2 regions of the Mesorhizobium sp. M1163 genome follow, and region 1 is predicted to be linked to the other one. Evidence: riboswitches for the same ligand, from Rfam matches in the RefSeq annotation. Region 1 holds a riboswitch; the other holds the start of a gene.
What was found. Region 1 has a riboswitch for S-adenosylmethionine ahead of metX (homoserine O-acetyltransferase MetX). Riboswitches for the same ligand answer to the same signal wherever they lie in the genome.

Region 1 (14,575 bases):
ACCAAGCTTGCCGAGCCGCATGTCGAAATCCGCGCCGGCGACCGCGTCATGATCACCGGAGATCCGGGCGCCGGCAAGACGCTTTTCTTCCGCGCCATTGCCGGTCTGTGGCCATGGGGCAGCGGCCGGATCGGCATGCCGGCCGGAGAAGCGCCGATCTTCGTTCCGCGTACTCCCTATTTCCCGCTCGGCAGGCTGCGCGAGGTGCTCAACCATTCAGACGGCGCGGCGGAGGCGAGCGATGCCGAGATTTCGGAGGTGCTGGCCGATGTCGGGCTGCAACGCCTGTCGTCCTCGCTCGATCACTCGGCGCGCTGGGAGCGTGAGCTCAGCGACGACGAGCAGCGTCTGCTGGCCTTCGCCAGGCTCGCCTTGCGACGGCCGAAATGGGTGATCATCGACGAGGCGCTGGACGCGTTCGACGGCGCGACGCTGAGGCAAGTGCTGTCGATGCTGGACAAGCGCCTTCCCGACGCCGCGATCCTCAATATCGGCCGCGGCCAGCACAATACCCGCTTCTTCCCGCGAGCGTTGACCATCGTCAAGGATGCCGGCCAACCGCCCCTCAAGCCGGCCCGTGTCAGGGCAGGCGCCATGGAACCGCCCCCGATTATCGCCTCGGCTCGCCGAAAGAAATAGAAGCCAAGCTTTATTTCGCCGCGATCGCGGCGAAAAACTATCGCGATCGTTTCAGATGGGAACGTTCCGATCGGCCATGCTTGACGCTCTCGCCCTGCTCGCCTGCCTTGCCTGTGCCCCGGCAGCACCTGTGGCCGCGCCCGCCAATGCCATTGCCGTCGACGTCGAGCTGGTGCTGGCCGTCGACATCTCGCAGTCGATGGATGAAAGGGAGTTTGCCCTGCAGCGCGCCGGCTATGTCGCGGCGCTGCGCCATCCCGACTTCATCAATGCCGTGCGTGCCGGCTCTTCCGGCCGCATCGCCATCGCCTATTTCGAATGGGCCGGCACCATCCGCGACGATGCGGTCATTGCCTGGCACGTCATCGACAGCAAGGAGAGCGCCAACGCTTTCGCCGACAAGATCGCGGCCCGCCCGTTCAGGAGCTTCCGCGGCACCTCGATTTCCGGTGCCGTGGCCTTCGGCGCCGAGCTTTTCGATGGCACGGCCTTCGTGGCCAAACGCCGCGTCATCGACGTCTCTGGCGATGGCCCAAACAACACCGGCTTGCCGGTCACAACGGCACGCGATGCGGCGCTGGCGAAGGGCATCGTCATCAACGGGTTGCCGATCCTGATCAGCCCGTCACCGACCTTCAGCCATCTCGACCGGTATTATGCCGAATGCGTCACCGGCGGACCGGGCTCGTTCGTCCTGCCAATCTATGCGGTTTCCGAATTCGCCACCGCCACTCGCCGCAAACTGATCCTCGAGGTCAGCGGCGTCGAGTATCCCAAGGAGGATCCGAGGACGATCCGCATCGACGCACCGATCGACTGCCTGCAAGGCGAGCGCGACCGGCGGTTTTTCTCCGACCCGTATTTCCCGGAACTCGACCGGTAAGGCTTGCTAGGGGGTAAGCTAGGCCGGTGGCAGGCCGAAGGCCGGGAACAGAGATGGCCCGAGCGGCCCTATGAAGATCGTCAAGGAAGCGATCCCGCCCTCGGCTGGCTCGAACACATGCAGGGAATGGGCCCGCCACGCCGGGTCATCGTGGCTGCGGGAATAGACCCCGACCGCCGGCTGGCCATTGGCCGCGGTGGCCAGCGTGCGGAAGCCGCCGAACCTCGGCCAGACGGTCTCGAAGAAACCGCGGATCGCTTCGCGGCCTTGATACCATTCGCGCCAAGGCGGCATGGTATAGATGGCGTCCTCACGCAGGAGCTCGATCAAACCTTCGAGATTGGCGGCCTGCCAGGCCTGCATGTAACGTTCGAGCAGCAGGCCTTCTTCGGGGTTGGGCCGTGATCGGCTGGCCGGCCGTCCGCCAGGATAGCGCGCCGTCAGCGTTGCGCGGGCGCGCTGCAACGCGCTGTTGATCGAAGCCATCGATCCGCCCAGCAAACGCGCCGTCTCGACGGCCGACCATCCCAGGACGTCGGCAAGCAGCAGCGCGGCGCGCTGCCTGGGCGGCAGATCCTGGATAGCGGCGACGAAGGCGAGCTGGACGGCCTCGCGGCTCTCGTAACGGGCTTCCGGACCTGGCTCGCTGCCGGCAATGTCTGGAAGCTCGGCGTCGGGGTAGGGCTCCAGCCACGCGACGTCAGCTACGGGCCCGCCTATGGCCGCCCCGTGCGACGGCGGCCGTCCGGGTTCCCGGAGAATGCGACGCGCCCTCGACCTCGCCTTGATGGCGTTAAGGCAAGCATTGGTCGCGATCATATAGAGCCAACCGCGAACCGAACCCCGCCCGTCGAACTCCGACCTTGCGCGCCAGGCGCGAAGCAACGTGTCCTGGACGAGGTCGTCGGCCTCGTGCAGCGAACCCATCATGCGATAGCAATGCAGCTTGAGTTCGCGGCGATGCGCGGCCGTGACCTTCTCGAAGGCCAGCCGATCGAGGATCGGCTGGCGTGCTGGCTCCAGAGGTGGCTCAGCGTCTGTCATGCTACTTTCGGGTTCCGGGTCAGGTTTGCATTACGCGCGCCTCAGGCGGCCGGGGCAAGCCCGCTCCCGCTCACCATGAAGGAACTGCCTTGCGGCTGGCCGGTGGCGAGTGCGACCACCGCCCGTCCGACATCGGCCGGCGTCTGCATGTCGGTCATGGCGGCGATGAAGTCCGCCGGCTGGATGCCCATATAGGCCGCGATGCTGTCGACGCCGGCCTTGCCCACGCCGGTCTCCGGCATGATCCGCATCGGCGCGAGCGCCATGAAGCGCAGGCCGAGGCCAAGCCGGTCCGACTCCTTCTGGCTATGACCGGCCAGGAACATCTGCATGCGTTTTGCGCCGGCATAGCCGCCGGCATTGGGTGGTCCGCCGGTCAAGGCCGCGCCGCTGGAGATCAGAACGATCCGGGTTCCCGGCTTGAGCGGACGGCGCAGAGCGGCCCGGCAAAACAGGAACGACGCCTTGACGTCGGTGTCCCAATTTGCCGAGAAGGCCTTCCAGTTCTGTTCATGCACCGGCGCGGAAGGGGCCAGCGCGCCTGCGCAGATCACCAGCACGTCCGGCTCAAGCGCGGCGAAGACCTTATCGGGGGCGGAGTCCACCGTCGCATCGATCGCGAGCGTCTTCACGCCGGAGACCTCCCAGGCAAATTGCGCCAGGGCCTGTTTTCCGCGGGCGACGGCCAGCACCGTCGCTTTCTCCTTGAGGGCGACCTCCGCAATGGAGCGGCCGACACCCCGGCTGCCTCCGACGACGACGACATTCTGATTTTGCAACGATCCCATAGATCACCTCTCTGTTCCCGGCCGCCGGACCATCCAGGCGCGCCCATCGATAAGGACAGCGCAGGTGGGCGGAAATCATCGGTGCCAGGCAGAAATATCTTTCAGGTGACGGCAGCGGCGCGCCAGTTTTGTATTCGGTGTCATTACCTCGGGGGTAATCGACCAGCGCGCAACGTCCCGGCAAACTGCTCCCATCAAGCCGGTTGTCCGGCTTTCGACCACAAGGAGTTACACCATGACCGCCTACGCCGTCGCCCATATGCGCCAGGTCACGCCGGGGCCGCCGATCGTCGAGTACCTGCAGAAGATCGATGCCACGCTGGAGCCGTTTGGCGGGCGCTTCATTGTGCATGGCAGCGAGGTGGACGTGGTTGAAAACAATTGGCCGGGGCACCTCGTCATGATCGAGTTTCCAGACATGCAGCAGGCGCGCGGATGGTACCGCTCGCCCGCCTATCAGGAGATCTTGCCGCTGCGCACCGCGAATTCTCAGTCCGACGTGGTCTTCGTCGACGGCGTCGAGCACCCGCACAAGGCCACCGACGTGCTTGAATAAGGGGAATGATCGGCTCGCGGGCGGCCTGCTACCGTTTCAGCAGAAATACCGCCTGCTGGCCGAAAAAGTTCCAGAACCACCACGGCATCGAGAAGCCGATCCGCTGGCCGTTGGCGTCGAGCGCGGTTGCCTTTTCCACCGTCGCGCCCAGCTCGTCGCATAGATTGACGAAATCGCGAATGGTGCAGAAATGGATGTTGGGGGTGTCGTACCAGTAATAGGGCAGGTCCTTGGTCACCGGCATGCGGCCGTTGAAGAGCAGCGAAAAGCGCACCCGCCAGTGGCCGAAATTGGGAAATGAGACGATGGCGCGGTTGCCGATCCGGAGCAGTTCGTCGAGCACCAGCTTCGGATTGCGGGTCGCCTGCAAGGTCTGCGACAAGACGACAAAGTCGAAGCCCTTGTCGGGATAGAATTGGAGGTCCTTGTCGGCATCGCCTTGAATGACCGACAGGCCGCGCGCCACGCATTCGTTGACGCCGCGCTGCGACAGTTCCAGCCCGCGGCCGTCGACCTTCTTGGTCGCCTGCAGCAATTCGAGCAGCAGGCCGTCGCCGGAACCGACGTCCAGCACCCGCGACTGCGGCGGGATGAGATCGGCGACGACTTCGAGGTCGACGCGCTGGGCGCGGTTGACGCTCATGGGCTCGGCTCCTGCCTGGCGCATGGTCCTGATCCGAAAAGTCTGCAACTTTTCGGGGCCATGCGCTGATGCCTGGCGCATGATCCTGATCCGAAAAGTCTGCTACTTTTCGGGGCCATGCGCTGATGCCTGGCGCATGATCCTGATCCGAAAAGCGTGCAACTTTTCGAGGTCATGCGCCGAGCCCTCTAGCCCGGGCCGCCGAGGCGATGAAGCCTTTGATGGCGGCGAACAGTTCCGGCTCGTCGAGCAGGAAGGCGTCGTGGCCGCGGTCGGTCTCGATTTCGACGAACGATACCGAGGCGCCGGCCGCGTTCAGCGCGTGAACGACCGAGCGGCTCTCCTCGGTCGGGAACAGCCAGTCGCTGGTGAAGGAGACCAGGCAAAAACGGGTCTTGGTGCCGGCGAAGGCATCGGCCAGCCGGCCGCCATGGTCGGCGGCGAGATCGAAATAGTCCATCGCCCGGGTCATGTAGAGATAGGAGTTGGCATCGAAGCGATCGACGAAGGTCATGCCCTGATGGCGCAGATAGCTCTCGATCTGGAAGTCGGCATCGAAACCGAAGGTCAGCGCTTCGCGGTCCTGCAGGTTGCGGCCGAACTTGCGGTGCAGCGCTGCTTCCGACAGATAGGTGATGTGGGCGGCCATGCGCGCCACCGCCAGCCCCTTTTCCGGTCGCTTGCCGTGCTCGAAATATTTGCCGCCATGCCAGTCGGGGTCGGCCATCACCGCTTGCCTGCCGACCTCGTGGAAAGCGATGTTCTGCGAGGAATGGCGGGCGCCGGTGGCGATCGGCAGGGCCGAGAAGACGCGCTCGGGATAGCTGGAGGCCCATTGCAGCACCTGCATGCCGCCCATCGAGCCGCCCAGCACGCTGAACAGCTGTTCGATGCCGAAATGCTCGACCAGCATCAGCTGCGCCCGCACCATGTCGCGGATGGTGATGATCGGCAGGTCGAGCCCGTAAGGCTTGGCGGTTGCGGGATTTGTCGAGGCGGGGCCGGTGGAACCGAGGCAGCCGCCGATGACGTTGGACGAGATGACGAAGAAACGGTCGGTATCGATGATCTTGCCGGGGCCGATCAGCACTTCCCACCAGCCCGGCTTGCCGGTCACCGGATTGGTGTTGGCGACATGCTGGTCACCGGTCAGCGCATGGCAGACGAGGATGGCGTTGGAGCGCGCGTCGTTGAGCGTGCCATAGGTCTGGTAGGCGATCTGGAACGGCGACAGCAGCGTGCCGGCGTCGAGCTTGAGCGGCTTGTCGGCGCCGAAACGCAACACCGGGCTCGACGGCTGGTCGGCCTCGTTGTTGGTTTTTCGCGCGCGCAAAGCGACCATCACATCTCCTTGCCCGGCCTTCAGTTGTCCGCCGGTCCGGGCAACAACCAGTCAGGGCAACAAAAAACCGGCCATGCCTTCGCAAAGCCGGTTACAAGATGCAAACGGCCCTTTAGCAAGTTGTTTAACGTGGCTGCAAGCCGACCGGCCAAATCACCACGGAACTGTCGCTGCTCTTCTAGGACTGACGCATGGCTTCGTCAACGGCAAGTTATTGATCCCGAATTGCCGCCCCTCGACATTCCGGGCCACGGCTTGTATTTCCGCTGCGGCTTCCGGATGGAGGCTTCCTCGACGGATTTCATGGAATGAGCCAGACACCGGATCAGACACGTCCAACGCCCCGCGCCGGCATCATGGACATCGAAGCCTATGTGCCCGGCAAGAGCGCGGCGCCTGAAGGTGTCGTCAAAGTCCACAAACTGTCGGCGAACGAGAACCCGCTCGGTCCTTCGCCAAAGGCGATAGAGGCCGCGCGCGCGGTCGCCGACAAGCTCGCGGTCTATCCCGACGGCAGCGCCAGGCGCCTGCGGGAGGCGATCGCCGACGTGCACGGGCTCAATCCGGCGAACATCGTCTGCTCCAACGGTTCCGACGAGATCCTGGGCCTGCTTGCGCAGACCTACCTCGCGCCCGGCGATGAAGCCATCATCACCGAACACGGCTTCATGGTCTACAAGATCTACATCCAGTCGGCCGGTGCCGTCCCGGTAACGGTCAAGGAGACCGATGAACGCGCCGACATCGATGCGATCCTCGCCGCGGTGACGCCGCGTACCAGGATCATCTTCCTTGCCAATCCGAACAACCCGACCGGCACTTACGTGCCGTTCCAGGAGGTGCGCCGCCTGCATGCGGGCCTGCCGCGAAACGTGCTTCTGGTGCTGGATGCCGCCTACGCCGAATATGTCCGGCGCAACGACTATGAAGCTGGCGTCGAGTTGGTGGGCAGCGCGGAAAACGTGGTCATGACCCGCACCTTCTCGAAATTGGGCCTCGGTGGCGCGCGGATCGGCTGGATCTATGCGCCAATGCACGTCATCGACGCGATCAACCGCGTGCGCGGGCCTTTCAACGTCAATGCGACGGCGATCGAGGCCGGCATCGCGGCGATCCGCGACCGGGCTCATATCGAGCGCAGCGTCGCGCATAACGAGACCTGGCTGGCCTGGCTGAGCGAGCAATTGACCGGGCTCGGGCTGCGGGTGACCCCGAGCGTCGGCAATTTCATCCTGATCCACTTTCCCGAGGACAAAAAGCATTCGGCGGCGGCCGCCGACGACTACCTCAGTGCGCGCGGCTACATATTGCGGCGCGTTTCCGGCTACGGTTTTCCCAACGCGCTGCGCATGAGCATCGGCACCGAAGAGGCCAATCGCGGCGTTGTCGCAGCACTCGCGACATTCCTGAAAAGCTAGGGCACCATGACCTCACCGATGTTCGAAAAGATCGCGCTGGTCGGCATCGGCCTGATCGGTTCGTCGCTGGCCCGCGTCATCCGCCGCGAGGGACTTGCCGGCCAAGTCGCGATTTCGACGCGCAGCGAAGCGACGCTGGAGCGGGCGAGCCAACTCGGCCTTGGCGACACCTACACGACAGATGCGAAAGAAGCGGTTCGCGATGCCGATCTGGTCATCGTTTCGGTGCCGGTCGGCTCTTCAGGCACGGTCGCCCAGGAGATCGCACCGGCGCTGAAGAAGGGCGCCATCCTCACCGATGTCGGCTCGACCAAGGCATCGGTGATCGCGCAGATGCAGCCGCATGTGCCTGATGGCGTGCACTTCATCCCCGGCCATCCTTTGGCCGGCACCGAAAAATCGGGACCGGATGCCGGTTTTGCCGAACTGTTCGAGAACCGCTGGTGCATCTTCACGCCGCTGGCCGGCACCGATGCCGCGGCGCTGGAAAAGCTCTCGGAATTCTGGCGCCGCTGCGGCTCCAACATCGACACGATGGACCCGCAGCATCACGACATGACGCTGGCCATCGTTTCGCACCTGCCGCACATCATCGCCTATAACATCGTCGGTACCGCCGACGATTTGGAGTCGGTGACCAAGTCCGAGGTCATCAAATACTCGGCTTCCGGCTTTCGCGACTTCACCCGTCTCGCGGCGTCCGACCCGACCATGTGGCGCGACGTCTGCCTGCACAACAAGGACGCCATCCTCGAAATGCTGGCGCGGTTCTCGGAAGATCTATCCTCGCTGCAGCGGGCGATCCGCTGGGGCGACGGCGAAAAGCTGTTCGACCTGTTCACCCGCACCCGCGCTGTCCGCCGCTCGATTATCGAGGCCGGCCAGGACATCGACGTACCGGATTTCGGCCGCCAGGCAGTCGAACACCCGCCGAAGGGATAAGCCGCGGCAAGCCGATCGCAGGCCGTACCGCCCCAGAACGGTTCATCGTTTCACGGAAACGCCGAACCGGTCTATCTTTTTGTTTGACGCAATCCGGACGGAAAACCGTTCACAATTTTCCTGGAATTGCTCTAGTCGAGCGGCTTGATCTTGCCGAGCGGGATGAAGCCGAGCGAGGCCTTGCCCTTGACGATCTTCAGCGGCATCGACGGTGCGTTGCCGAGCAGCGCCAGTCCGGCGAAGCCGGTCTGGATTTCTTTCTTCTGCTCGGGGATGGCGGTGGCGAGGATTGCCGCCACGGCCTTCGGGTCAGTGAGCTTGATCATCAGGTCGGCATTTATGAGACCGTCGTCATCGACCGACAGCGGTCCGGAAACGGTGATGCGCGCGGTTCCTGAAGACAGATCGAGCTCGTGGATTTCGGCCGCCTGGCCGCGCAGGCTCTTCGGATTTGCCTTGATCAGCGTCACACCATTCTTCAATGTCACGTCGCCGCTGCCGTCGAGTGGCGGCAAGACGCGCCCGCCGATGGCCTCTGCGTCGATTTCGAGATCGGTGAAATTGCCGGCATAGTCGATGTCCGGGCCGTTTGGGCGCAATTGTCCGGTGGCGGTTCCGGCGCTGAACAGCGAGACAGGATCGGTGTCGTCCGCCGGATCGGTCTGGCCGGACAGGCCTTCTGCCTGCAGCGAGAGGCGCCCCGGCAGCGGCCAGGACAGCTTCATGTCGGCCCGCAGATCATCCCAGTCGATCCACAGCGGCGTCATGCCGGGAACAGAGGTCCTGAGCGGCCCCCTGAACTCGGCGGCAGGCGACAGAAGCCGCGTGATCTGCGTGGCGGCGTTGATTTTGCCTGTCGATGCAGCGACGTTGCGGCTGTCGTCCTCGTAAGCCAGACTTTCGCAAGAAAGCGTGAAGGTGAAGGGATAGCCGCTGACCGCGAGATTGGCGCAGTCGGCCTTGATGCCTTTGTCGTCGAGATCGGCGACCGCCTTGTCGGTTGCACTCTCGACCAGGTCCGCCAGGTAGAACCAGCCGGCGCTGTAGATGCCGAACAGCACGAGGACGAAAGCGGCAAGCCACAACAGGCGGCGACGTTGGCTGGGCGGCGGGCGCTCGTCACTTGACGTCATGCTGCGGCTTTCGTTAACGCGGGTGGCACGGGCGGGCTGTCGCTTGCGGCAACAACAGGTAGACGGACTGAAACACCACCGGTGGAGTGGTTCGTCACAATCAGGCTTGGCGATATGGGCGATTTTTGGGTTTTTGGCTACGGCTCACTGATCTGGCGGCCGGGATTCGCGCATGTCGAGACGCGGCGTGCCCGCCTGCATGGCTATCGCCGTTCGCTCTGCGTCTATTCTTTCGTGCATCGCGGCTCGCGCGAACGGCCGGGCCTGGTGCTCGGCCTCGACCGCGGCGGCTCCTGCATCGGGCTGGCGTTCCGGGTTCCAGGCGAGCTGCGCAACGAGGTCGTCACCTATCTGCGCGAACGCGAGCTGGTCACCAACGTCTATCTCGAGCGTGTGCTCAGCGTCCGCCTCGACAAGCGTGAAACGGATGGGGGCGAGACGGTCGAAGCCATCGCCTATGTCGTGGACCGCAGCCATGAGCAATACGCCGGTGCGCTCGACGCCGCCGAGGCAGCAGCCGTCGTTCGCGGCGCCGTCGGCCAGTCGGGGAGGAATGAGGATTACGTGCTCAGCACGCTGGAGCACCTCGAAGCACTGGGTATAAGCGATCGCTGGCTGGAAGAGGTGACAAGACGGGTCGCGACGTAGCTTCTTTGGTCGTTGACCATGATGCTTTCGGCGTCGTGGTCCGGGCTACATCCTGAAAATCTGTTTGCCAAGATCGGCGCGATCCAGGCTGTTTGCCACGGCGAGCTTGAACTCGGTCAACGGGCGGAGACCGCCGACAGGAACGTGGAAGCCGGGCTGGCCGAAGATGTCGATGATCTCGCGTAGCACAGGTCGGTCGGCTTCGACCGGCGGCGAAAAGAAGTAGCGATAGATATTCGCCCTGATCTCCACGCCGCTCAGCAACACATCGAAATTGTGAAGTTCGAAGCGCTCGGCACTCATGCCGCCATTGATCACCATCTGCCCGCCGAGCGCCAGGGTGCGGATCAATTCGCCGCTGACAGGTCCGCCGACATTGTCGATAATCCCGTTCAATCCGGCGCCACCGGTGATATCCATCACGGCTTCCCGGATACTTGCCTTCAAGTCCGAAAGGTCAAGAATGGCGGCGACGCCAAGCGTCTTCAGATCGAAGCTTTGGTGCGAGCGCCGCACCAGCGCGATGACGTTGATGCCGCGTCGTTGGGCGAACTGCATCACCATTGTCGAAATCGACGAATAGCCGGCCGTGACAGCCAGCCACTGGCCAGGCCGCACACGGGAATCCACCATCAGATCCCACGCGGTAATGGGGTTCACCATCTGCCCGGCGCGTTCGACCGGATAGCCGGCAGGCAACGGGATCAGCCATCCGGCGGGAATGGCCGCGTACTCGGCCCAACTGCCATAATAGCTGAACGCGACGAGCGTGCCCGGTTCCAGCAAAACGTTCGCGCCAACGGCTTCGACGATGCCGGCGCCATGGTTTCCCGCGATCTGCTGGGGAAAATGCGGCTTCTTCGGTTCGGGATAGAGGTTCTGGACAAACAGGAAGTCGCCCGGATTGATCGAGGCCGAGACCATCCTGACCAGCACCTCGCCATCGCCGATCCGCGGCATCGGCAGGTCGTCAACGTAGAGCACGTCGCGCGGCGAGCCGATGGCGTCAAATACAATTGCTTTCATGCCGGTCTCCATAACAAACGATCCGGGGCAAACAGTCTGGGCTTGGCCAGACCGTGCCGAAATTTGCGTCGGCGCCGCGGAACTTATGGCCAGCCGGCAAAGGCCAGAATTGGCAGATTTGACAATCTATGTGCTAAACTTGCCAATTTCCTCAGAGGGGCTGGTTTGGAAGCCGGACACGGCGCGGCGGGTCGCGGTTTTGTGAAGCGCCAGCGGGTTGGAAAAGAGGCTATGCGTTTGACGTTGCCATGGCGCGACATAGGTTAGCCCGGTCGGCGGCTCCCACCCGCCTCAGCATGAATCACCATGGAGATCAGCCTTGCAGAAACGTCGTCTCGGTCGCACCGACTTATCCATCGCGCCATTGGTTCTGGGCGGCAATGTGTTCGGCTGGACCGCCGATGAGAAAACCTCGTTCGACTTGCTCGACCGCTTTGTCGACGCCGGTCTCAACGCCATCGACACGGCCGATTCCTATTCGCGCTGGATTGCCGGCCACCAGGGCGGCGAATCCGAAACCATCATCGGCAAATGGATGAAGAGCCGCGGCAACCGCGACAGGGTTGTCGTCATCACCAAGCTCGGTTCGGACATGGGGCAGGGCAAAAGGGATCTGTCCGCCGCCTATATCGAAAAGGCCATTGATGCCTCGCTGAAGCGGCTGCAGGTCGATACCGTCGATCTCTATCTGTCGCACTGGCCCGACCCTGCGACCCCGTATGAGGAAACGCTCGGTGCTTACCAGAAACTGCTCGACAAGGGCAAAATCCGCTATGCCGGCGCTTCCAACCTCGACGCCGCCCAATTGCGCGCCGCACTCGACGTAGCAAGCCTGCGCGGCCTGCCGCGCTACGAGGTGCTGCAGCCGGAATACAACCTCTACGACCGCTCGTTCTTCGATGGTCCGCTGCGTGATCTGTGCGTGGCCGAGGACATCGGCGTCATCACCTATTTCAGCCTCGCCAAAGGGTTTTTGAGCGGCAAGTACCGCAGCGAAGCCGATCTCGGCAAAAGCCCGCGCGGCGGCGGTGTGAAAGGGTATCTCAACGCGCGTGGCATGCGCATTCTCTCAGCGCTCGACGCCGTGTCGGCCAGACATTCGGCCAAGCCGGCGGAAGCGGCGCTGGCCTGGATCATGGCGCGCGCCGGCGTCACCGCTCCGATCGCCAGCGCGACGACGCTCGGCCAGCTCGACAGCCTGGTGCGTGCGGCGTCGTTGCAGCTCAGTCCGGACGATATCGCCGAGCTCGACAAGGCCAGCGCATAGCCGCGCACGATCGTTCAAGACCCGCACCGCTGCCTTGCCTACCGTCCTACATCGTCACAGGAATGCAGGGACGCCGCATGGCCGGACAGGTTCTTCTCGATCAGCAGCTATGGCAGCAATTGCTGGCGCTTGTGCTGGCATCGGCCATCGTCATGGGCAGCCCGGGGCCGGCGACGATAAGCGTCACCGCGATCGGCGCCGCGTTCGGCCTGCGGGATTCGCTCCGCTATGCCTCGGGGATCGTTGTTGGCACGATCCTCGTGCTCGTGGTGGTGGCGACGGGCATCATGGCCGTTCTCGCCGCGTTGCCGAAGCTCGCGGCGCTGCTGGCGGTCGCCTCGGCAGCCTACATCCTTTACCTGGCGTTCAAGATAGCGACGGCGCCGCCACTGACGGCACGCGTCCGTGGAGCGGCGCTTCCCACTTTCCTTGGCGGGTTTCTTCTGGCTGTTGCCAACCCGAAAGCCTATGTGGCGATTGCCGCCGTGTTCGCCGGCGCGTCTTCCGGCGCCGGCGGTCTCGGTATTTCAGCCAAGCTGGGGGTTCTCACCTTGATGATCGTTGCCATTCATCTCTTGTGGCTTCTCGCCGGCGCAGCCTTTGCACGTTTGCTGCGCAAACCGCTGGCGTCGCGGATCATCAATCTGGTGTTTGCCGTGACGCTGGTTGCAACAGCCGCCCTGGCTGCCCTGCCGTGAGCCCTTGTGGCATCTGAGGCCGTTGCCTCAGCCTTTCAATTCAGGTTTCGCGTCCAGCTCACCAAGCCTTTTCACCGCAGTCGGCGGCATCGGCGGCGGGTTCGGCGTTTGCGACGCCTCGACGAGGAGCTGGTCGCAGGCGGCCTCCGTCTCGCCGATCAGCCGTTGCATGAATTCGTCCTTGCCGAGGCCGGGCGGGATCGGCGACAGGAAGCGCGCCTTGATCGTGCCGGGATAGCGCAGGAATTTGCGGCGCGGCCAATAGAGGCCGGCGACGTGAGCGACCGGCACCACCGGAATGCCAAGTTGCGCATAGAGTTCGACGATGCCGTATTTGTAGACCGGCTCGTCGCCCGGCGCCCGGCGCGTGCCCTCGGGATAGATGATGAGCTGGCGGGGATTGCGCGCCAATTCCTGTTTGGTCGCGGCGATCACCATCTTCAATGCCTTCGAGCGGCTGCCGCGGTCGACCGGAATCATCCGCATCTTCAAGATGTACCAGCCGAAGAACGGGATCCAGGTCAGCTCCCGCTTCAATATGTAAACGGGATCGTCGAGGAACGGCAGGAAAGCGATCGTGTCCCAGAAGGACTGGTGCTTCGGCGCCAGGATGAAGGAGCCTTCAGGCAGGTTCTCCTGGCCGGTGATCTCGCTTCTGGTGCCGGCGATCTTGTCGTAGAGCCACATGCTGGTGCGCGACCAGAATTTCGGCACGAACCAGGCGCGGTGGCGCGGCGACAGGAAATAATACGGGGTCCAGAGGATCATCTGGACGATCAGATTGAGGTAAAAGGCGAGATTGAACGCCAGCGAGCGGAAATAGAGCATACAGCAAGTGCCCGGTGAGGAGGTGTGCGTTGGTTACACCAAGCGCCGGCAAAAAGGAAACGGTGCGAGGCCGGCGATCGGCCCGGTTTTGCGGTAGGCCGTCTTTCGTCACGCCTGCCACGCCGCCTGCAGCAGGCGCTGCTTCAGGCGTGGGGCGGCGAAGTCGAGGAACGCGCGCAGCTTCACCGGCAGCAGGCCCTGGCCGGCATGGACGAGGCTCACCGGCCATGGTTCGGGCTCGAACTCCTGCAGCACGGGGCGCAGCGTACCCGACCGAACCGCGGCGGCGATCTGGTAGGAAAGCAGCCTCGTCACGCCGACGCCAGCAATCGCCGCATCGATTGCCGCCTCAGCGGTGTTGACCCGTAACCTGGAGCGGACCGGTACGGTGAATTCGGCCTTGCCGGTGGCGAAACTCCAGGCGGAGGCGTTGAGCCCTTCGAAGGTGATCGCACTGTGTGCCGCAAGCTCCTGCGGCTTTTTCGGCGTGCCGTGCTCGGCGAGATAGGCCGGGCTCGCGCAAACGACGCGGCGGATCGAACCGAGGCGGATGGCGACCAGGCTCGAATCGGCAAGGGCGCCGATGCGGATGGCGAGATCGATGTGCTCTTCGACCAACTGGGTTATCCGGTCGGCGAGTGTCAGCCGCACACTTACGTCGGGGTAGGCGGCGAGAAAGGCGGTGACGACCGGCAGCACATGCAGGCGGCCGAAGACGAT
Region 2 (14,575 bases), on a different contig from region 1:
GGCGCAGCGGCGAGCCGCCCGACTGGAAAACCCAGTCATAGGCGGCGGTGTCTTCCAACCGCACTGCCTTGCCCTTGGTCAGCGGGTGGCCGCGGCGCACGATCAGGCAGGCCTTCTCGACGCCGATGACGCGGGCCTCGAACAGCCGCGGATTGAGGTCGTCGGGGATGCGGGCGATGATGAAATCGTGCCGAGAGGCGATCAGCTCGCGCGCCAGCACGTTCGAGGTCTCGACCTGCATGGTGATCTCGATGCGCGGATAGAGGCGCCGGATCTCGCGGATCGCCGGCACCGCCAGCTCGATCGCCGGTGCCGTGACCGCGCCCAGGAACACCGAGCCGCCCTTGCCCGCCTTGAGCTCGAAGATCTCGCGGTCGACCTCGCGCATCTCGAGCAGGATCGACCGCGCGCGCCGTGCCAACGCCTTGCCATAGGGCGTCAGCGTGATGCCACGCGGCAGCCTTTCGCAGAGCTTGACGTCGAGCACCGCCTCCATCTCGGCGATCATGCGCGAAGCCGCCGGCTGCGAGATGTTCATGACCTGGGCCGCGGCACTCACCCGGCCGTGCTCGTCGAGGGCTGCGATCATACGCATGTGACGCAGGCTCAAGCCGCTGCGCAGCAGGGTTCCGCCATCGCGCGGAATCTCATCGTAACCGGCTGATATTCCACCAGGATTTCGCAGCGCCGCCATGATTTTTCCCTACTCCTACGCCCGGCGCCCCAGCTGGATCCGGCAGCGTCGTCACTAGCCTAAGCCATATCAGTCTCGATATAGCAACCATCAAAGATCGCATTTGACAGTTATGGCAAAGCGACACACCCTTCGCGCGTCCTGAGACTTGACGGTCGGTGACGAGGGAAAACTCGTATCGATTGAACCAGAGTTTCGGGGCCGATTGGGAGGATACCGGAGATCGATTGACGGCAGCGGCGCGTTTGGCGCTCCTGCACGATTGCGCGGCCCACGAAACCCAAGGGTACGCGTCCATCAACCAGGGAGAGTTAATGTGAAGATTATCAAGACACTGGCCGCCGTCGCGGCCCTAGGCATCGCGGCTATGACGCTGCCGGCGCAAGCGGGCGAAGGCCTGGTCGGCGTGCTGATGCCCACCAAGACCTCGCAGCGCTGGATCAACGACGGCGACGCCGTCAAGTCCCAGCTCGAGGCTCTGGGCTACACTGTCGACCTGCAATACGCGCAGGACGACATTCCGAACCAGCTCAGCCAACTGGAAAACGAAATCACCAAAGGCCCGAAGGCGCTGATCATCGCTTCGATCGACGGCACCACGATGGGCGATGCGCTGCAGAAGGCGAATGACGCCGGCGTCGTCGTCGTCGCTTACGACCGCCTGATCAAGAAGACGCCAAATGTCGACTACTACACCACCTTCGACAATTTCGGCGTCGGCGTCATCCAGGCCAAATCGCTGCTCAAGGGCCTCGGCTATCCCGAGAAGAAAGGCCCGTTCAACATCGAGCTGTTCGGCGGTTCGCCGGACGACAACAATGCGTTCTTCTTCTATAACGGCGCCATGTCGGTTCTTCAGCCGCTGATCGACGACAAGACCCTCGTCGTGAAGTCCGGCCAGATGGGCATGGACAAGGTCGGCACGCTGCGCTGGCTGGCGGCAACCGCCCAGGCCCGCATGGACAATCTGCTCTCCGCCAACTACTCGGACGGCAGCCGCGTCGATGGCGTGCTCTCGCCCTATGACGGCCTGTCGCGCGGCATCATCGCTTCGCTGCGCGCCGTAGGCTACGGCACTGCCGATCAGCCATGGCCGATCGTCACCGGACAGGACGCCGAGACCGCTTCGGTCAAGGCGATCATCGCCGGCGAGCAGTATTCGACCGTGTTCAAGGACACCCGCGAACTCGCCAAGGCGACGGTCGAACTCGTCGACAAGGTGCTCTCGGGCGGCAAGCCGGAAGGCCTCGACACCACGACCTACAACAACGACGTCAAGGTCGTTCCCTCGATCCTGTTGACGCCGCATGACGTCGACAAGTCGAACTACCAGGCGCTGGTGGTCGACTCCGGCTACATCAAGGCCGAAGAACTGAAGTAATCGCGGTTACAAAGCCTGGGGTCCTGCGCAGGCAGGGCCCCTTTTCGTTGGCGAGCCAGCCCGGTATTGTTTGCGGACCTCGCAGGAGTGGTATTCTCAATGGCATCGACGATTTTGGAGATGCGCGACATCACCAAGACGTTTCCAGGCGTCAAGGCGCTGTCGAACGTCAAGCTCATGGTCGAGGAAGGCGAGATCCATGCCGTGGTCGGCGAGAACGGCGCCGGCAAGTCGACGCTGATGAAGGTGCTGTCGGGTGTGTATCCGTCCGGCACCTATGACGGCCAGATCATCTATCGCGGCGATGAGTGCCATTTCAAAGGCATCCATGACAGCGAGCGCAAGGGCATCGTCATCATCCACCAGGAGCTTGCGCTGGTGCCGATGCTGTCTATCGCCGAAAACATATTTCTCGGCAACGAGCAGGCCAAATACGGCGTCATCGACTGGAATGCCAACGAGACGCGCACCAGCGCCCTGCTCAAGAAGGTCGGCCTCAAGGAAGACCCCAACACGCTGATCACCAATATCGGCGTCGGCAAGCAGCAGCTGGTCGAGATCGCCAAGGCGCTCAGCAAAGAAGTGAAGCTGCTCATTCTGGACGAGCCGACGGCGAGCCTGTCCGAAAAGGACAGCCAGGCGCTGCTCGATCTGCTGCTCGAATTCAAGCGGCAGGGCATCACTTCGATCCTGATCTCCCACAAGCTCAACGAGGTGAACCGGGTCGCCGACAAGGTCACGATCATCCGTGACGGCCGGACCATCGAGACGTTGGCCAAGAAGGACATCTCGGAGGACCGCATCATCACCTCGATGGTCGGCCGTTCGCTCGACGACCGCTACCCGCCGCGAGAGCCGAAGATCGGTGAGACCGTTCTCGAAGTGAAAAACTGGTCGGTCTACCATCCCATCCATGCCGAGCGGCAGGTCATCAAGGGCATCAACCTCAACGCCCGCAAGGGCGAGGTGGTCGGCATTGCCGGGCTGATGGGCGCCGGCCGGACCGAGTTTGCCATGAGCCTGTTCGGCCGGTCCTATGGCCGTCGCATCACGGGCGAGGTGTTCCTTAACGGCAAGCCGATCGATGTCTCTTCGGTGAGCAAGGCGGTGGAACACGGCATCGCCTATGTTACGGAGGACCGCAAGACCTACGGTCTCAACTTGATCGACCATATCAAGCATAACATCACGCTGGCCAACCTGCCCGGCGTCTCGCGCCATGGCGTTATCGACGATTTGCGCGAGCTTTCCGTCGCCAACGATTATCGCGGCAGGACCAATATCCGCGCCTCAAGCGTCTACCAGATGACCGGCAACCTTTCTGGCGGCAATCAGCAGAAGGTGGTGCTGTCGAAATGGCTGTTCGCCAATCCGGAAGTGCTGATCCTCGACGAGCCGACACGCGGTATCGATGTCGGCGCCAAATATGAAATCTATACGATCATCGCGCGTCTCGCCTCCGAGGGTAAGGCAATCATCGTCATCTCGTCGGAAATGCCCGAACTGCTCGGTATCACCGACCGCATCTACGTCATGAACGAAGGACGCATCGTCGGCGAAATGGCGGCGAGCGACGCCAGCCAGGAAAAGATCATGCGCGCCATCGTCCGTGGAGAAGGGAAAGCATCATGAGCACCGAAAGCGCTCCCGGGCCGCAAACCGGCGTCGCCCAGGATATACAACAGGCACCTCGCATTGCCGTCTCGGCGCTGGTCACCAATCTGCGCGAATACGGGTTGGTGCTGGCGTTGATCGCAATCATGGTGTTCTTCCAGTTCACCACGTCCGGAACGCTGTTCAAGCCGGTGAACCTCAGCAATCTCGTGCAGCAGAACAGCTTCATCATCGTGATGGCGCTGGGCATGCTTCTGGTGATCGTTTCGGGCCATATCGATCTCAGCGTCGGCTCAGTCGCCGGCTTCATCGGCGCACTGGCGGCGATGATGATGGTTATCTGGCCGCTTGGCCCATTGAGCAATCCGCTGGTGGTGTCGATCATCTGCCTGATCGTGGGTGGCGCGATCGGCGCGGCACAAGGCTACTGGATTGCCTATCACCGAATACCGAGCTTTATCGTCACGTTGGCGGGCATGCTGATCTTCCGCGGCATCTGTCAGGCGCTGCTGGGTGGCGGGTCTTCCGTGGGGCCGCTTCCAGTCGGCTTCAAGGCGCTGAGTTCCGGCTTCATTCCGGACCTGATCGGCCCATTGACGCTGATACCACCGACCGTGAACGCCGCCGGCAAAACCATTGTCGGCAGCGGCCTGACGCTGCACCTGACGACTATCGTGATCGGCCTCGCCGCCGTGCTCGCCTATGCCTATTTCGGGCTCAGGGCGCGGCGCACCCGCGAGCGGCATGGCTACGAAGCCGAGCCTTTCTCGCTGTTCGTCGTCAAGACCCTGGTGATCAGCGGGCTGGCACTGTTTCTGGTCTACCAATTCGCCACCTATAGGGGCCTGCCCATCGTTCTCATGGTGATGGGCGTGCTGATAGCGTTGTTCGTCTTCGTTACCAAACGCATGACGATCGGACGCCGCATCTATGCGATGGGCGGCAATGCCAAGGCAGCCCAGCTATCGGGCATCAAGACCGAACGGCTGACGTTGATGGTGTTCATCAACATGGGCGTGCTGTCGGCACTCGGCGGCCTGATTATCGCGGCGCGCCTGGGGCAGGCGGTGCCTGCGGCGGGCCTCGGCAGCGAACTCGACGTCATCGCCGCGGTGTTCATTGGTGGCGCTTCGGCGATGGGCGGCGTCGGCCAGGTCATCGGCGCGGTGGTCGGCGGTTTCATCATGGGCGTCATGAACAACGGCATGTCGATCATGGGCGTCAATGTCGATTGGCAGCAGGTGGTCAAAGGCCTGGTGCTGCTCGGCGCCGTCGTCTTCGACGTCTACAACAAGAACAAGGCTTGAGAGGCAACCAGGAGGCATACAGGTCACATCGCGGCGCTGCCGGGCGGCGCGAAGAAGTCCCCGAGGGACCTGACCCGCGAGCGCAATCCGGACGAAGAATTTCAACCGCGGCGTGGACAGGGTCCGAGCCGCGCCGGGCAGGGTTTGCCAAGAAGGCAGGCCGCAATTCAGAGAGGGTTACCATGCTGATCTCACAGATCCTCGACGACGCCGAGACGATCCGCGTCGTTGCCCGCAACGGCGGCAAGACCCGCGTCATCAACGGCGCTCGCAGCGTCTATTCGCTGGCGATGGAAGCCGCGCGCACCGGCACCGGGCTTGTCGCCCTGATCGAGCGCAAGGGCTTCGGCGAAACCGTCGATCTCGACGCAGCCTACAAGAAGGGACGGCTGCTGTCGCCGATCAACCATCCCGATCCGGCGCATCTCCATCTCACCGGCACCGGGCTGACGCATCTCGGCTCCGCCGCGACCCGCGATTCCATGCACAAGAAGCTCAGCGATGGCGGCGAGGAACAGCTGACCGATTCCATGAAGATGTTCCGCATGGGGCTGGAGGGCGGCAAGCCGGCGAAGGGCCAGATCGGCGTGCAGCCCGAATGGTTCTACAAGGGCAACGGTACCATGGCAGTGGCGCCCGGCGCGGCGCTCATGTCGCCCGCCTTCGCCCAGGATGCCGGCGAGGAGCCGGAAATCGCCGGAATCTATGTGATCGGCGACGACGGCGCCCCGTTCCGCGTCGGCTTCACGCTGTCGAACGAGTTTTCCGACCACGTCACCGAGCGCGTGAATTATCTCTTCCTCGCCCATTCGAAACTGCGCAACGCCTCGTTCGGGCCGGAGATCCTGATCGGCGACCTGCCGTCCGACATTCGCGGCGCTTCACGCATCCTGCGCCACGGCAAGCTGCTTTGGGAAAAGCCGTTCCTGTCGGGCGAGGCGAACATGTCGCACACCATTGGCAATCTCGAGCATCACCACTTCAAATACTCGGCCTTCCGCCAGCCGGGCGACGTGCATGTGCACATGTTCGGCACGGCGACGCTGTCCTTCGCCGACGGCATCAGGACGGAGGCCGGCGACGTGTTCGAAATCGAGGCGCAGGATTTCGGCCTGCCGCTGCGCAACCCGCTCGAAATCGAGCAGCCGGTGAAGGTGGCGGTGAAGGCGCTTTGAGCCGGCATAGCCGCAAGTAAGGGGAAGCTCAGCGCGCCGCGCGGAAATGCTTGGACAGTTTTAGGCCCTGCGCCTGATAGTTGGAGCCGAGATCGGTGCCGTAGAGTGCCTGCGGCCGTTTCAGCATGTGCTCGTAGACCAGCCGCCCGACGATCTGGCCATGGTCGAGAATGAACGGCACTTCGTGGCTACGCACCTCGAGCACCGCCCGGCTGCCGGTGCCGCCCGACGCCGAATGGCCGAAACCGGGGTCGAAGAAACCGGCATAATGGACGCGAAACTCGCCGACCAACGGATCGAAGGGCGTCATTTCGGCGGCGTAGAGCGGCGGCACATGCACCGCCTCGCGTGACACCAGGATATAGAATTCGTCCGGATCGAGCACCAGCTCGCCGGCACCGCTCTTGTAGAGCGGCTCCCAGAAATCGACGACATCCTGCGCGGCGCGCTTGTCGACGTCGACCAGGCCGGTGTGGTGCTTGCCGCGATAGCCGACCAGCCCGTCCTTGTCACCGTCGAGGTCGATCGACAACGCGATGCCGCCGCCTGAGATGTTGGGCGGCTCGGTGGCGACCAGCATCTCGGCGCGATGCAGGTCGTGCAGTTCGCTTTCCGACAAAAGCGCATTGCCGGTGCGGAACCTGATCTGCGACAGGCGCGAGCCGGTGCGCACGACGATCGGGAAGGTGCGCGGGCTGACCTCCAGATAGAGCGGGCCTTCATAGCCGGCGGCGATCTTGTCGAACTCGTGGCCGCGGTCGGTCATTACCCGAGTGAAGATGTCGAGCCGCCCGGTCGAGCTCTTCGGGTTGGCCGAAGCCGAAATATGCGCGGGCAGCGCCAGGCTTTCGAGCAGTGGCACGATGTAGACGCAGCCGGTTTCGAGCACGGCACCTTCGGCGAGGTTGATCTCGTGCAACTTCAGCCGGTCGAGCTTGTCGACAACTCTGTGGTCGGGGCCGGGCAAGAAGGAAGCACGCACGCGCCAGGCCTTGTCGCCGAGCCTGAGGTCAAGGCTGGCCGGCTGGATCTGGTCGGCATCGAGCGCGCGCGGCGATTTCAGCGCGCCCGTCTGGAACAGCGCGGAAATATCCCGATCGGGAAGAATGCCTGTCTGCCGCAAGGGTCTGGCTCCGTTCGAACACCGGGCGAGGTCTTGTTTCGTCACAGGTCCTTGCCACAAACCGTGGACGCCTTTGGCACCTGCTTGGTACAACCGTCTTAATCATGCCGGCAATTGACGCAAGCGTGGTGCGGGTCTAAAGCTCGTTATCCCGTGGTGATTTGGCCGGTCGGCTTGCAGCCACGTTAAACAAGTCGCTAAAGGACCGTCGGGCCGCAAGGCCATATGGACCGGTTGCGACTTTCGCGACCGGTTTTTTGTTGTTTGGACCATTTTTGGTGTTTGGATAGAATGATGACCAAGAAGCGCGACTGGAAGCCTCAGACCGCACTCGTGCATGCCGGGACGCTGCGTTCCGGCTTCGGCGAGACCTCTGAGGCGATGTATCTCACCCAAGGCTATGTCTACGAGACGGCGCAAGCAGCGGAAGCGCGCTTCAAGGGTGAGGAGCCGGGCTTCATCTATTCGCGCTATGCCAATCCGACGGTCGACATGTTCGAAAAGCGTATGTGCGCGCTGGAAGGCGCCGAGGACGCGCGCGCCACGGCGTCCGGCATGGCGGCGGTGACGGCAGCATTGCTGTGCAGCGCCAAGGCGGGCGACCATATCGTGGCGGCGCGCGCATTGTTCGGCTCCTGCCGCTGGGTGGTCGAGACGCTGGCGCCGAAATACGGCATCGAGGCAACGCTGGTCGATGGCACTGACATCGCCAATTGGGAACAGGCGGTCAAGCCGAACACCAAACTGTTCTTCCTGGAAAGCCCGACCAACCCAACGCTGGAGGTGGTCGACATCGCCGCCGTCGTGGCACTTGCCAACTCGATCGGCGCCAGGCTGATCGTCGACAATGTCTTCGCCACGCCCTTGCAGCAGAAACCCTTGCAGCTCGGCGCCCATATCGTCGTCTATTCGGCCACCAAGCATATTGACGGCCAAGGGCGCTGCCTTGGAGGCGTTATCTTGTCGGACAAAAAATGGATCGACGAGAACCTGCATGACTATTTCCGCCACACCGGCCCCAGCCTCTCGCCCTTCAATGCCTGGACCCTGCTGAAAGGCCTGGAGACGCTGCCGCTGCGCGTACGCCAGCAGACGGAAAGTGCCGGCCGCATCGCGGATTTCCTCGCCGAGCGCCCGCAAATCGCCCGCGTCATCTATCCCGGCCGTGCCGACCACCCGCAAGCGGCCGTGGTCAAGAAGCAGATGTCGGGTGGTTCGACGCTGATCTGCCTGGATGTGAAGGGCGGCAAGCAGGCGGCCTTTGCTTTCCAGAACGCGCTCGACATCGTGCTGATTTCCAACAATCTCGGCGACGCCAAGAGCTTGATCACCCATCCGGCGACGACCACGCACAAGAATTTGACCGATGAGGCCCGCGCCGAGCTCGGCATCGGACCGGGAACGCTCAGGCTTTCCGTGGGCCTGGAAGATACCGACGATCTGCTCGAAGATATCGAGCAAGCGCTGAGAGCTGCCGGATAAGGCTGGCCGAACAGGGCGAGCGGGTTCGTACAGCCCGCGCCGGACGTGCCGGTCAGGCGCCGGACGGGGTCTCTTCCAGCTCCGCGACGGCCTTGGTCTGGATGGTCATAACGTTGCCGCGCCAGTCGACGGCGCCGCTCAGCCAGCCGCGCGCCCATATCGCCGGCAGCATGCAGTCGCGAACCATCATTGCCAAGATGGTGCGCAGCGACAGGTGCCATCCTTTGACCCAGGCCAGGGCACATTCCGGCAGGTAGGCCGCGACCAGCACGGCGATGGCGGTTGCCGGCAGGCTGACGCCGGCGTCAGCCGCCGCGATCAGCGCAAGCACCAGCGGCGGCGCCGCGCCGATCAGGATCTCGGGGGCGAAGAACAGCGCGAAGGTGACGCGGCGCAGCCGCGCCCAACGCGCCTGCCGAGACCAGATCTCGCCAAGCGTGCGCCGGCCGAGCGGCTGTTCGAACGGCGAAGCGACAAGATTGACCCGCAGTCCGAGCCGGTTGACCAGCTTGGTCGCGGCGGCGTCCTCGGCAATCTCGGCGGCCAGTGCGCGGATGCCGCCATTGGCGTCAAGCATCGGCTTGTTCCACAACATGCTCTTGCCCTGGGCGAAGCCAAGGCCGAGCGCCTCTCCAGCGTACTGCCAGCGTGCCTGCAGCGTGTTGAGAAAGGCGCATTCGACCTCCCCCCAAAACCCTTCAGGCCGCGAGCCGATCGGCGTCGAGCAGACGAGGCCGGTGTCGGGCCGCCATGCCGCCATCAGCTGCTGGACATAATCGCTCGGCATAAGCACGTTGGAATCGGCAAGGATGACCCAGCGATAAAGCGCCGCTTCCCAACCCTTCACGCAATTGTTGAGTTTCGGATTGCCGCTGATGCGGTCGTCGCCGACGAGCAGCCGGGCGCGTATAGCCGGAAAACGCGCCATTGCAGCGGTGATCGACTTGACCACGGGGTCGTCGGCATGGGCGACGCAGAAGATGAGTTCGTAGCGCGGCCAGTCGAGTGAGAAGGCGCGCTCCAGCGTCTCCTCGGTAAACGGCTCGACGCCGCGCGCCGGGACGACGATCGATACCGGTAGCACGGTGGCGGCGGGCGATGCGATCCTGGCTGCTCGCTTCAGCTTCAGCGAAGCTAACAGGACGCTGGCGAGATTTGAAAGAAGGAGAGCTATGGAAAAGAGGGCGGCTGCGAATGTCGGTTCCATCGAAATCTGGTCACTCCAGAAATGCCGGCCGCCTGACGGCCGTTTTCAACAATTCGACAGAACACCGAGTCGCCCGGCACAAGCCTGCACACCATCATTGTCATGTGTCACTTAAATGACATTGTTTTTCGGCACCTGCGCTTGAGTCGGGCAAGGAGATGACGCGCATCGTTGATCAAACTGCGCTGAGCGTCGAAAGTTCCATCTACATTGCTTTGGAGCAGTTTATGTACAGCGCCGTCACCCGCAACATCGAAGTGCAGGTCAGGCCGTTCTATCTGGAGGATCACTCCGACCCGCCGCAAAACCGCTATGTCTGGGGCTACCAGGTGACCATCGACAATCAGTCGGACGAGTTCGTGCAGCTTCTGTCGCGCTACTGGCACATTACCGACGGCACCGGCAAGGTCGAGGAAGTGCGCGGCCCCGGGGTTGTCGGCGAGCAACCGGGACTCAACCCCGGCGACAGCTATCAGTATACGTCTGGATGCCCGCTCTCGACCCCGTCCGGCATCATGGTCGGGCACTACACAATGCGCAACAAGCGGGGCGAGACCTTCGACGTCGCCATCCCCGCCTTCTCACTCGATTTGCCAGGCACCCGGCGCACCGTCAATTGACGTTCACTTTGATTCCTCTTCCCGCCTTGCGGGGCGAGGAACCCAAGTTCTGCGAAGGCAGCCGCACTGACGCTCGTTATTGAGCCGCTGCAAATTCCGCCGGGTCGAAGTCATATTGCTTCGAGCAGAATTCGCAGGCGACGTGAATGCTACCATCCTCGGTGCTGTCTCTGATCTCCTCGGCGGAAAAACCCTCGAGGATGCCGCGGATCTTCTCCCTCGAGCATGAGCACTGGTCGGCGACCGGCACGCCGCCGAAGACGCGGACACCATGCTCGTGGAACAGCCGGTAAAGCAGCCGCTCGGCGCCGATAGTCGGATCGATCAGCTCGGTCGGTTCAATGGTACCAAGCAGCGCCAGCAGTTCCTGCCAGGAATTGTCGGTCGGGTCGTGGATTTCCTCACGCGGATCGCCGTCGCCCCCGGGAAGGTCGGGTACGCGCATGCGTTCCGGCGACTGCGGCAGGAATTGTGCCAGCAGGCCACCGGCGCGCCATTGCTCGCGGGCACCGCCGACGCCGGGCGTCAGAAGCTTGGCCACCGAAAGCCGTAGGTCGGTCGGAATCTGCTCCGATTGGCGGAAATAGGTGCGTGCGGCTTCTTCCAGCGTGACGCCGTCGAGCTGGACGATGCCCTGGTAGCGTTGCGTGTGGGCGCCCTGGTCGATTGTCAGCGCCAGGACGCCGCTGCCGAGCAGCGTCTGCGGCGACGTCTCGCCGGCAGCCGTCAAAGCCTCCAGCCGGTCGGCATCGAAGCGGGCATAGGCGCGCAGCGCGTGCGGCGTGGAGAAATCCGCGACCAGCATATCGACCGGCCCGTCGGTGCGGGTCTGCAGAATGAACTTGCCCTCGAACTTCAACGAAGTTCCGAGCAGGACGGTCAGCACACAGGCTTCGGCCAGTAGTCGTGCCACCGGCTCGGGATACTCGTGGCGGCTGAGAATAGCGTCGAGCATCGGCCCGAGCTGGACGGTACGGCCGCGCACGTCGAGCGGGCCGACCTCAAACGGCACGACATGGTCGTCGCCGGCGTAGCCGAACTCGCCGAGCTTGGGTTGATGTTCAGCCAATTGACGAGTTTCCAACATGACAAAGCTCCGGGGCGCGGCGATGCCGCCCTCCGGGGCGCATGCGACGAGACGCGCTCGATTTGCGTGATGCGCCTGAGATAGGCACCACGAACTCCCGGATCAAGGCGGCCCGGATCAAGCGCCCAGGCACCAGGCCAAAACCGCCTTCTGGGCGTGGAGCCGGTTCTCGGCCTCGTCGAACACCACCGAATGCGGCCCATCGATGACCTCGTCGGTAACCTCCTCACCGCGATGCGCCGGCAGACAGTGCATGAACAGCGCGTCCGGCTTGGCTTTCGCCATCAGGGCCGCGTTGACCTGATAGGGCAAGAAGACATTGTGGCCGCGCGCACGGTGCTCCTGACCCATCGAGACCCAGCAGTCGGTGACGATGCAGTCGGCCTCGTGAACGGCCTCCTCGGGCGAACGAGTGAATTTCAGCTTGCCGCCATTGGCCTTCGACCAGTCGACATGCCTCTGAGCCGGTTCGCTGCCTTCGGGCACCGCGACGTTCAGCTTGAAGCGGAACCGCGCAGAGGCCTCCAGTAAAGAATGCAGGACATTATTGCCGTCGCCGGTCCAGGCGATCGTCTTGCCGGCCACCGGACCGCGGTGCTCTTCGAAGGTCATGATGTCGGCCATCAACTGGCAGGGATGGGTTTCGTCGGTCAGCCCGTTGATGACGGGCACCGTAGCGTTTTCCGTCAGTTCCAGCAGCCGGTCATGCGAGGTGGTGCGGATCATGATGGCATCGACATAGCGCGACAGCACCTTGGCCGTGTCTGCAATAGTCTCGGAACGGCCAAGTTGCATCTCGGTACCAGTCAGCATGATCGTCTCGCCACCCAACTGCCGCATGCCGACGTCGAACGACACGCGCGTGCGCGTCGAGGGCTTGTCGAAGATCATCGCCAGCACCTTGCCTTCGAGCGGCTTGGTGCGTTCGCCGGCCTTGAGCCTCGCCTTTCGCACAGCTGCGTCGTCGAGCATGAAGCGCAGATCGCCTTCGGAAACGGCGGAAAGATCGGTGAAGTGGCGAAGGGACATCAGGAATTCCAGGATTACTTCGCGGCGGCAGCGACGATGGCATCCGCCAGGCTCTTGGCGCCGGCACGAATGCGCTCGAGCCCCTCGTGGATCTCGGCATCGGTGACGGTGAGAGGCGGCAGCAGACGGATAACGTTGTCGCCGGCCGGAACCGTCAAGAGATGCTGGTCGCGCAGTGCCACCGTAACCTTGGTGTTGGGCATCGCGCATTTAAGGCCGAGCATCAGGCCGGTGCCCCTGATGCTTTCGATAACGTCCGGAAATTCGTCGGCGACACCGGCCAGCCCCTGTTTCAAGAGCAGCGCCTTGCGCCGGACGTCATCGAGAAAGCCGTCTTCCAGCACTACGTCGAGCACGGCATTGCCGACCGCCATGGCCAGCGGATTGCCGCCGAAGGTGGTGCCGTGCACGCCGGCGGTCATGCCGGCCGCTGCCTCGTCGGTGGCGAGGCAGGCGCCCATCGGGAAGCCGCCGCCGATGCCCTTGGCCACCGCCATGAGGTCGGGTGTGACACCCGCCCACTCATGCGCGAACAGCTTTCCGGTGCGGCCGACGCCGCATTGGACCTCGTCGAAAATCAAGAGCAGTCCGTGCTGATCGCAGAGCTGCCTGAGCCGCTTCAGCGATTGCGACGGCACTTGCCTGATGCCGCCCTCACCCTGCACCGGCTCGATCAGGATCGCCGCGGTTTCAGGCGTGATCGCCTTTTCGGCGGCGTCGATGTCGTCGAAGCCGACTTGGTCGAAGCCGTCGACCTTGGGGCCGAAACCTTCCAGATATTTGTACTGGCCGCCGGCGGCGATGGTCGCCAGGGTGCGGCCATGGAAGGCGCCTTCGAAGCTGATGGTGCGGAAGCGCTCGGGGTGGCCCTTGACGAAGTGATAGCGCCGCGCCGTCTTGATGGCGCATTCAAGCGCCTCTGCGCCGGAATTGGTGAAGAACACCTTGTCCGCGAAGCTGGCATCGGCCAGCCGCTCGCCGAGCCGGCTCTGTCCCGGAATCTCGTACAGATTGGAGACGTGCCAGAGCTTGGCGGCCTGTTCAGTGAGGGCCGCGACCAGATGCGGATGGCTGTAGCCCAATGAATTCACGGCGATGCCGCCTGCGAAATCGAGATATCGCTCGCCCTTGTCGGTGACCAGCCAGGTGCCTTCACCGTGGTCGAATGCCAGGGGTGCGCGAACAAAGGTCTCGAAAAGCGCCGAACCGCTCATTATATGCGTCTCCGGAACCGGAAAATCAAAAAGCCGCCAAAGCGGCGGCCCTTGTGGCTTATCGTGTTTTTCGGCCGTGAAGTCAACGAAAAGGTCGCGCAAGGACGTGCGGCAAGCCCCCCAGCACAATGCCGGCTCATAAGCGACCGGGCAAGTTGGGGAAAACCGAAAAAACCGATTCGTGTTGGCCTTGGGACTATTGTCACCGAGTCAGCGCATAAGGTAATTGTAGTAGAGAAATAACTAGATTTCGTGCGGCGGACCTAATCACCCGATATATGTGGTGTCTGCCCGGCAGAAGCCGGGTCGGGAATGGATTCCGATTGCCGCACATTTCAGCAGGAGCGCGGTCTCATGAACTGGACTGACGAGCGAGTCGAACTTCTCAGAAAATTGTGGTCGGAGGGCCTCAGCGCCAGCCAGATCGCTGCACAGCTTGGCGGGGTCAGCCGCAATGCGGTGATCGGTAAAGTGCACCGGCTGAAACTGTCCGGCCGCGGACGCACGACCGCCTCACCGGCACGCCAGAAGAAGACGGTCCAGGGATCGACGATCCAGAAATCGGTGTCGCGGGCGGCAAGCGCTACGCGCCATGTCACCACGTCGATCGGTGCGACCGCGCTCAAGGCGCAATTTGACGCC

Region 2: linked by a shared signal. The riboswitch ahead of NKH43_RS27135 (O-succinylhomoserine sulfhydrylase) and the one ahead of metX (homoserine O-acetyltransferase MetX) in region 1 are both predicted to bind S-adenosylmethionine.

Annotation. Positions count from the first base shown of each region.
Region 1 is NZ_JAMYMF010000033.1:32,899-47,473, forward strand. It holds gene NKH43_RS26800 (ABC transporter ATP-binding protein/permease) at 1-639, shown strand, start outside; gene NKH43_RS26805 (DUF1194 domain-containing protein) at 716-1,522, shown strand; gene NKH43_RS26810 (RNA polymerase subunit sigma-70) at 1,541-2,566, opposite strand; gene NKH43_RS26815 (SDR family NAD(P)-dependent oxidoreductase) at 2,608-3,354, opposite strand; gene NKH43_RS26820 (DUF1330 domain-containing protein) at 3,590-3,910, shown strand; gene metW (methionine biosynthesis protein MetW) at 3,939-4,553, opposite strand; gene metX (homoserine O-acetyltransferase MetX) at 4,726-5,895, opposite strand; SAM riboswitch at 5,988-6,065, opposite strand; gene hisC (histidinol-phosphate transaminase) at 6,204-7,313, shown strand; gene NKH43_RS26840 (prephenate/arogenate dehydrogenase family protein) at 7,320-8,255, shown strand; gene NKH43_RS26845 (DUF2125 domain-containing protein) at 8,387-9,388, opposite strand; gene NKH43_RS26850 (gamma-glutamylcyclotransferase) at 9,503-10,036, shown strand; gene NKH43_RS26855 (quinone oxidoreductase family protein) at 10,082-11,062, opposite strand; gene NKH43_RS26860 (aldo/keto reductase) at 11,382-12,329, shown strand; gene NKH43_RS26865 (LysE family translocator) at 12,407-13,027, shown strand; gene NKH43_RS26870 (lysophospholipid acyltransferase family protein) at 13,055-13,855, opposite strand; gene NKH43_RS26875 (LysR family transcriptional regulator) at 13,964-14,575, opposite strand, start outside.
Region 2 is NZ_JAMYMF010000034.1:399-14,973, reverse strand. It holds gene NKH43_RS27165 (LysR family transcriptional regulator) at 1-694, opposite strand, end outside; gene chvE (multiple monosaccharide ABC transporter substrate-binding protein) at 1,011-2,075, shown strand; gene mmsA (multiple monosaccharide ABC transporter ATP-binding protein) at 2,175-3,707, shown strand; gene mmsB (multiple monosaccharide ABC transporter permease) at 3,704-4,996, shown strand; gene araD1 (AraD1 family protein) at 5,179-6,171, shown strand; gene NKH43_RS27140 (2'-deoxycytidine 5'-triphosphate deaminase) at 6,200-7,294, opposite strand; SAM riboswitch at 7,438-7,515, shown strand; gene NKH43_RS27135 (O-succinylhomoserine sulfhydrylase) at 7,586-8,776, shown strand; gene NKH43_RS27130 (ceramide glucosyltransferase) at 8,829-9,983, opposite strand; gene apaG (Co2+/Mg2+ efflux facilitator ApaG/CorD) at 10,211-10,603, shown strand; gene NKH43_RS27120 (Hsp33 family molecular chaperone) at 10,680-11,690, opposite strand; gene argF (ornithine carbamoyltransferase) at 11,808-12,719, opposite strand; gene NKH43_RS27110 (aspartate aminotransferase family protein) at 12,734-13,933, opposite strand; gene NKH43_RS27105 (GcrA family cell cycle regulator) at 14,288-14,575, shown strand, end outside.